Regions from separate parts of the Streptomyces sp. CA-249302 genome, predicted to be linked through region 2. Evidence: predicted binding sites of a transcription regulator. Region 2 holds the regulator's gene; the other holds the start of a gene.

Region 1 (4,144 bases), 1.6 Mb from region 2:
CGTGGCCGTGATGAAGAGGCGGTTGTTCTTCGGGCCGCCGAAGGTGATGTTGGAGACGGTCTCGGGGACCAGGACGCGGCCGATGAGGGTGCCGTCGGGGTCGTAGCAGTGGATGCCGTCCGCCAGGGCCGCCGCCCACAGCCGGCCCTGGTCGTCGAGGCGGATGTTGTCGTAGTGGACGCCCGCCGAGGCCTCCGCGAAGACCTTCCCGTCCGAGAGCGTGCCGTCCTCGGCCACGTCGAAGACGCGGATGCGGGCGGCACGGGAGTCGGAGACGTACAGCCGCCGCTCGTCCGGGGAGAGGATGACGCCGTTGGGCCCGTCGAAGCCGTCGGCCGCGAGGTGCACCTCGCCGCTCACCGGGTCGATCCGGTAGACGTTGCACGCCCCGATCTCGGACTCGGCGCGATGCCCCTCGTAATCGCTGAGGATCCCGAAGTCCGGGTCGGAGAACCACACCGTGCCGTCGGAGCGCACGACGGAGTCGTTCGGGCTGTTGAGCCGCTTGCCGGCGAAGCGGTCGGCGAGGACGGTGACCGTCCCGTCCGGCTCGGTCCGCGTCACCCGGCGATTCCCCTGCTCACAGCTGACCAACCGCCCCTGCCGGTCCAGGGTGTTGCCGTTGACGTGCCCGGCGGGAGAACGGAAGACGCTCACCGCGCCACTGCTCTCGTCCCACCGCAGCAGCCGGTCGTCGGGAATGTCGCTCCACACCACCTGCCGCCAGGCCGGCACGTACAACGGCCCCTCCGCCCACCGGCACCCGTCGTACAGCACCTCCAGCCTGCCGTCGCCGTTCGTGCAACGCCCGCCGCTGAAGCGTTCGTCCAGCACCTCGTACAGCCCTTTGACGATGTGCCCCGTCATGCTGCTGACCCCTCACTGATGTCGATCAGGACGGGTGCAAGGTAACCCGGCTAGGCCTTCCGGGCGGTGGCCAACTGCCGGGCCAGCCCGGGGATCCCCAGTCGCAGTTCCTGCTCCTGGTTGGCCCCGTGCAGCCGATTGCTGAGCTGGTAGGGATCGGCGGCGAGGTCGTAGTACTCCCGGAACAGCACCTCGCCGCCGCCCTTCGGGCGACCCGACTTGTCGAGCCGCGTCCGGTAGTACTCGGTGTACTGCTCCCGCTTCCCGATGTACGTCGCCCAGGTGTGGATCGGTTCCTTGTCCTGCCGGTTCCACCACCACTCGGCGAGGAGATGGTCGCGGTCGTTGCGCGGGTCGAGCAGGGAGTGGCCGTCGAGCGGGGTGTCCGGGGTGAGGCCGGCCGCGTCCAGGAAGGTGGGCGCGATGTCGACGTGCCCGGTGAGCCGGTCGTCGGTCCGGGCCTCGCCAAGACCGCGGGCCGGCCAGGAGGCGAGGAAGGGCACCTCCAGACTCGGCCGGTACGGCACCGACTTGCGCAGCCAGCCGTGGTCACCCCAGCACAGCCCGTGATCGCTCGTGTACACGACCAGCGTGTTCTCCAGCTGCCCCAGCTCACGCAGCTTGTCCCGGAAGTCGCGCATCGCGTCGTCTACGGACAGCAGGGTCTTCAACTGCCGCTCGCGCAGCGCCTTCCCCTGCTCGAAGGAGTGGTGCGCCTTCCGCAGGAACGCCGGCTTGTCGCTCTTGTCGTCCTCGAACACCGAGGGCCGCCCGTCCCAGTCGGGCACGCGCGCGTGCGCGTACCGCCGCTCCGGGATGTTCAGCTCGTGCGCGCTGCGGGTGGCGACGTACGCGAACCAGGGCCGGTCGTCGACGCGGGACTGCTCCATGAAGGCGAGGGCGCGGTCCTTGATGACGGTGGTGTTGTAGCCGGGGATGTTCCGGACGGTGCCGTTGTCGTTGTAGTGGCCGTTGTAGTACGCCACCGGCTCCTGGAGCAGCCACTCGTCGAAGTGCGGCGGGTTGTCGCCGGTGTGCCAGAAGTTGAGGTACTTGCCGAACAGGCCGGTGCGGTAGCCGGCCTCGTGCAGCCGCCGCTGGACGGTGGTGCGCTGGTCGAGGTGGTACGGGTGCCGGGTGTCGAGCACCCCGTGGTTGTGCGCGTACCGCCCCGACATGATCGAGGCGCGGGAGGGCGCGCAGAGCGGCGTGTTGGCGTGCGCCCGCCCGAAGGTGGTCCCGTGCCCGCCGAGCCAGTCGAGGGTCTGGGGGATCGCCCAGTCGGTCTCCTTCGGCTGGTCGTCGGTGAGCACGAAGAGGATGTTGGGCCGGTGGTCGGAACGGGGGCGGCGGTAGGGGGTGGGGGAGGCGGCCCGGCTGGCGGCCGGGGCGGCGGTACGGACGTTGTTGACGGCGGGGGCGTTCGGACTGCCCGCGTCCCCGTCGTCCCCTCCGACGGCCCGCGCCACCAGTGGCACGGCGGCTCCGGCGGCGACGACGGCGGTCCCCGCGATCACGGCCCGCCGGGCAGGCCCACGCCGCTGCTCCTGGCTCATAGGTGTCCCCAAGTCCCCGTTTTGCGGTGCTTCGACGCACACGCAACCTGTGAACGAGCTTGCAGTGTGCAGGCCGTTCCTGTGAATGCCGTTGCGGGATTACGACGGTGACCTTGCGGTGTTCCTTCGATGAGGGCCCTGCGAGTCGGCCGAACGCCCAGCTCAACGCCCGATCGCTGACAGCGAACGCCACCCCGGGAACATTCGCGAAGCCTCGTGCATTGAGTCGGCATAACTCAACTTGGCTGCCGGAGGGAAAATCATGGCTTCGACGTCCACAACGCTCACCCTGCCCGTGCTGCCGCTCGACGACGAGGTCGTGCTGCCCGGCATGGTGGTCCCCCTGGACCTGAACGACGCCGACGTACGCGCCGCCGTGGAGGCCGCCCAGGCCGCCGCCCGATCCGAACCTGGAAAGCCCAGGGTCCTGCTGGTCCCACGCGTCGACGGCACCTACCCGGGCACCGGCGTGCTCGGCACCGTCGAGCAGGTCGGCCGCCTCGCCGACGGCGACCCGGGTGCCCTGATCCGCGGCCGCGGCCGCGTCCGTATCGGCGCCGGCACCACCGGCCCCGGCGCCGCGCTGTGGGTCGAGGGCACCCGTATCGACGAGAAGACCCCCGAGCCCCTGCCGGGCCACGTCACCGAACTGGTCAAGGAGTACAAGGCGCTCGCCACCGCCTGGCTGCGCAAGCGCGGCGCCTGGCAGGTCGTGGACCGCGTCCAGGCCATCGACGACGTCTCGCAGCTCGCCGACAACTCCGGCTACTCGCCCTTCCTGACCACCGACCAGAAGATCGAACTGCTGGAGACCGCCGACCCGGTCGCCCGCCTCAAGCTCGCCACCGCACAGCTCCGCGACCACCTCGCCGAGCAGGACGTCGCCGAGACCATCGCCAAGGACGTCCAGGAGGGCGTCGACAAGCAGCAGCGCGAGTTCCTGCTCCGCCGCCAGCTGGAGGCGGTCCGCAAGGAACTGCGCGACCTGAACGGCGAGAAGGACGGCGAGGAGTCCGACGACTACCGCGCCCGCGTCGAGGCCGCCGACCTGCCGGAGAACGTCCGCGAGGCCGCCCTCAAGGAGGTCGACAAGCTGGAGCGGTCCTCCGACCAGTCTCCCGAGGGCTCCTGGATCCGCACCTGGCTGGACACCGTCCTTGAACTGCCGTGGAACGACCGCACCGAGGACGCGTACGACATCCAGGGCGCCAAGGCGATCCTGGACGCCGAGCACGCGGGCCTGGAGGACGTGAAGGAGCGGATCACCGAGTACCTGGCGGTGCGCAAGCGCCGTACCGACCGCGGCCTCGGCGTCATCGGCGGCCGCCGCGGCGGTGCCGTCCTGGCCCTCGTCGGCCCGCCCGGCGTCGGCAAGACCTCGCTCGGCGAGTCCGTCGCCCACGCCATGGGCCGCAAGTTCGTCCGCGTCGCCCTCGGCGGCGTGCGCGACGAGGCCGAGATCCGCGGCCACCGCCGTACCTACGTCGGTGCACTGCCCGGCCGTGTCGTCCGTGCGATCAAGGAGGCCGGGTCGATGAACCCGGTGGTCCTGCTCGACGAGATCGACAAGGTGGGCTCCGACTTCCGCGGCGACCCGGCCGCCGCCCTGCTCGAAGTCCTCGACCCGGCCCAGAACCACACCTTCCGCGACCACTACCTGGAGGTCGAACTCGACCTGAGCGACGTGGTCTTCCTGGCGACGGCGAACGTGCTCGAAGCCA
Region 2 (4,144 bases):
GACAAGGACAACGGCCCTGAGGAGGGCTGAGGTCACCAGGACTGATCGAGAGGAGGGGCGTCGGGGATGAGCACCAAGGACTTCATCGAGAAGGACTACTACAAGGTCCTCGGCGTCCCCAAGGACGCCACCGAGGCCGAGATCAAGAAGGCGTACCGGAAGCTCGCCCGCGAGTTCCACCCGGACGCCAACAAGGGCAACGCCAAGGCCGAGGAGCGCTTCAAGGAGATCTCCGAGGCCAACGACGTGCTCGGCGACCCCAAGAAGCGCAAGGAGTACGACGAGGCACGCGCCCTCTTCGGCAACGGCGGATTCCGCCCGGGGCCGGGCGCGGGCGGCGGCAACTTCAACTTCGACCTGGGCGACCTCTTCGGAGGCGGCGCCCAGGGCGGAGGGGGCTCCGGCGGCTTCGGCGGCGGACTCGGTGACGTCTTCGGGGGCCTGTTCAACCGCGGCAGCTCCGGTACGACCCGGGTGCAGCCCCGGCGCGGCCAGGACGTCGACACCGAGGTCAGCCTCAGCTTCACCGAGGCGATCGAGGGGGCGACGGTCCCGCTGCGCATGTCCTCGCAGGCGCCCTGCAAGGCCTGCTCCGGCACCGGCGACGCGAACGGCAACCCGCGGGTCTGCCCGACGTGCGTCGGCACCGGCCAGGTGGCCCGGGGCTCCGGCGGCGGCTTCTCGCTCACCGACCCCTGCCCGGACTGCAAGGGCCGCGGCCTGATCGCGGAGAACCCCTGTGACGTCTGCAAGGGCTCGGGACGCGCCAAGTCCTCGCGCACCATGCAGGTCCGCATCCCGGCCGGGGTGTCCGACGGGCAGCGCATCCGGCTGCGCGGCAAGGGCGCGCCGGGCGAGCGGGGCGGTCCGTCGGGCGATCTGTACGTCACCGTGCACGTCGCCGCGCACCCGGTGTTCGGCCGTCGGGAGGACAACCTCACGGTGACCGTCCCGGTGACCTTCGCCGAGGCCGCGCTCGGCGGCGAGATCAGGGTCCCCACCCTGGGCGGCCCGCCCGTCACCCTGAAGCTGCCGCCGGGTACGCCCAACGGCCGCACCATGCGCGCCCGTGGCAAGGGCGCGGTCCGCAAGGACGGCACCCGCGGGGACCTGCTGGTCACCGTCGAGGTGAGTGTCCCGAAGGACGTGACGGGGAAGGCTCGTGACGCACTCGAGGCGTATCGCGAGGCGACCGCGGGCGAGGACCCGCGGGCGGAGCTGTTCCAGGCCGCGAAGGGAGCATGACCACGATGGACGGCCGTCGACGCAACCCGTACGAACTGACCGAGGAGACGCCGGTCTACGTCATCTCGGTGGCGGCCCAGCTCTCCGGTCTGCACCCGCAGACCCTGCGTCAGTACGACCGCCTCGGCCTGGTCTCCCCGGACCGCACGGCCGGGCGGGGCCGGCGCTACTCGGCCCGCGACATCGAACTGCTGCGCACCGTGCAGCAGTTGTCGCAGGACGAGGGCATCAACCTGGCCGGCATCAAGCGGATCATCGAGCTGGAGAACCAGGTCGCCGCGCTCCAGCAGCGCGTCGCCGAGCTCCAGACGGCGGTCGAGGGTGCGGCGGCGGCCATGCAGCAGCGCGAGGCGGCGGTGCACGCGTCGTACCGCCGCGACCTGGTCCCGTACCAGGAGGTCCAGCAGACCAGCGCGCTGGTGGTGTGGCGGCCCAAGAAGGCCAAGGACTAGGACAGGCGCTGGGCGCACCGGCATGCGAGAGGGGCCCGGAGGACGAACCTCCGGGCCCCTTCCGCGTGTTCAGGGCGCCAGGACCGCGTAGTCGCCGCCGGCCGCCGACTCGGTGCCGTCCGCGTACAGGGCGGTCACCCAGTAGTAGTGGGTGGTGCCGGTGGCCGCGGTGGTGTCCGTGTACGAGGTCGCGGTGGTGGGGTCACCCAGCTTCTCGTAGGCCTTGGTCACCGGGTTCCAGCGGTAGGCCTGGTACCCGGTGGCGTCGGCCACGGCGTTCCAGGACAGCGCCACGTCCGTCCCCGCGGGGCTCGCCGTCAGACGGACCGGCGAGGTCTCCGGAGTGGCCACGCTCGGCGTCATGTCGAGCTCGGTGGCCATCACCGCCGAAGTCGGGCCGTTCCACTGGATGGCGGAGTTGTTCTCGTCGTCCACGGCGTCGAGGAAGAAGCAGACCTCGTCGCCGTCCGGGAGCGTGGTGTAGTCGTAGGAGGTCGTGGTGGGGGAGACGTAGTCGGACGCGCTGCCGTAGCAGACCTGGTCGTCCGGGTCGTCGCCCACCAGCTCGCCCCAGTAGACCGTGTAGTACTTCAGGTCCGTGGCCGCGCTCCTGTCCCACTTCAGGTGGAAGCCGTACTCGGTCGGGGTGACGTCGAGCCCGGTGACGAGCGCCGGCGGATCGTTGTCCCAGATCTTGCCGCGCTGTGAAGCCGACCGGGCCGACTCGTTGCCCGCCGCGTCGACGGCGGACACCCGGTAGTGGTAGACGACGCTCTCGGCGGCCGAAGTGTCCAGGTAGGACAGCCCGTTGGTGCTGCCGATCGCGCTGTACGTGCCGTTCTCGCTCGCCGCCCGGAACACGCGGTACGACACCGCGTCCGCGACCGCGTCCCAGCCGACCTCGAGCCCGCCCGTACCGCCCTCCGGCGTGACCTCCCCGGTCGCCTTGGTGATGACGGGCACACCCGGCGCCACCCGGTCGGCGGTGGTCACCCCCTGGTCCGCGGTACCGCCCGACTCGTTGCCCGCCCGGTCGTAGGCCCGCACCTCGTAGTAGTACGTCTCGCCGGTCACCGGGAGCGTCGAGTCGGTGTAGGTCGTCGAGGCGGTCGTGGCGATCGGCGTACTCCCGAAGGACCCTCCCTTCAGCCGCCGGTAGACGCGGTAGCCCGCGAGGTCCAGCTCCTTGTTCTTCGACCAGGTGAGCTTGGCCTTGCCGGTCGTCGCGTCGTACGACGCCGAAGTGCCCGTCGGGACAAGGGGCTTGACCTTGTCGACGTCGGCGGTGGTGCGCGGGGTGTACGTGACGGTGACCGCGGCGGAGCCGGTCCAGTTGGCGTAGTCGACGCGGACCGTGTGCCTGCCGGCCGGGATCGTGACGTCGACGGTCTTCTTCACCGTCGACGAGACGTTCTTCCAGAGGTCGATCCGCCGGGTGCCGTCGACGTAGACGCGGATGCCGTCAAGGCCCGAGGCGGCGAGCGCGAAGGGACCGCCGGAGCCGAAGTCGCGGGTGACGGTCCAGCGGACGCCGAAGTTGTCCTTCGGCAGGCCGGAGGCGGGCGCGCCGGTCTTCCAGTTCTGGTCGATCGCGCTGTCGCAGTCCGTCTTCTTCGGAGTGCCGGAGAAGGCGGTGTTCGCGAAGAACTGCCGCTTGAAGACGGGGGAGGCGCAGGAGGTCGCAGCCGAGGCGGGCGCGGCCGTCGCGGAGAGCAGACCGGCGGCGGTGGCGAGGACGACGGCGGAGGTGGCCGTGACCGTCGTACGTCTGGCTGGCTTCATTCGATCCTCTGGTCGGTTCGGGAACGGCCGTCGGAGGCCGTCATGATCACGACTCGCGAGGAATCGGGTTGGTTGTACGGATCTTTGCCGGGCGATTGCCAGACGTTGCATGGAGGGTCCGTAAAGAGTGTTTGGAGGGGGTTACGCCAACTCTTCACAGGACAAGCGGAGCGTGGCGTTGCGCACTCGTTAAGTAGTTCCGCTTGACGCCCGGGGGCGCCTCCGCGTTGGCTTTTCAGTCATCCGGGTCGCAACGCTGCGCCCGTGTCCCGAAGGCACCAGAAGTGAGCAGCCCAGTGAGCAGTCCCATGCGTCGTCGTACCGCCGTAGCCGTGGCCGCAACCACGATGTCCCTCGCGCTGGCAGGCTGCGGCGTGCTCAACGTGTCGGGGGACAGCAGCACGGCGAGCCCCACCAAGGGCAACGACGTCACCGTCGGGCTGCTGCTGCCGGAGAAGGCCAACACCCGCTACGAGGACTTCGACTACCCGATCATCAAGGAACAGGTGTCGAGCCTCACCAAGAAGCAGGGCAAGGTCGACTACGCCAACGCCGACCAGGACGCCGACAAGCAGGCGCAGCAGATGCAGCAGATGATCGACGACAAGGTCGACATCATCCTGCTGGACGCGGTCGACTCGCACGCCATCGCGACCGAGGTGAAG

The links. The regulator HspR, encoded in region 2, represses chaperone genes until heat shock. The targets are predictions, from matches to a motif close to TTGAGNNNNNNNNNCTCAA.
Region 1: a site for HspR is predicted at 2,645-2,663, ahead of lon (endopeptidase La). Genes of this name have one in related genera too.

What each region holds. Positions count from the first base shown of each region.
Region 1 covers NZ_JBNJMG010000001.1:7,320,482-7,324,625, forward strand. The annotation lists gene ACQEWB_RS33285 (SMP-30/gluconolactonase/LRE family protein) at 1-867, opposite strand, end outside; gene ACQEWB_RS33290 (sulfatase family protein) at 918-2,423, opposite strand; gene lon (endopeptidase La) at 2,686-4,144, shown strand, end outside.
Region 2 covers NZ_JBNJMG010000001.1:5,732,553-5,736,696, forward strand. The annotation lists gene grpE (nucleotide exchange factor GrpE) at 1-30, shown strand, start outside; gene dnaJ (molecular chaperone DnaJ) at 67-1,245, shown strand; gene ACQEWB_RS25805 (heat shock protein transcriptional repressor HspR) at 1,251-1,697, shown strand; gene ACQEWB_RS25810 (fibronectin type III domain-containing protein) at 1,767-3,479, opposite strand; gene ACQEWB_RS25815 (sugar ABC transporter substrate-binding protein) at 3,788-4,144, shown strand, end outside.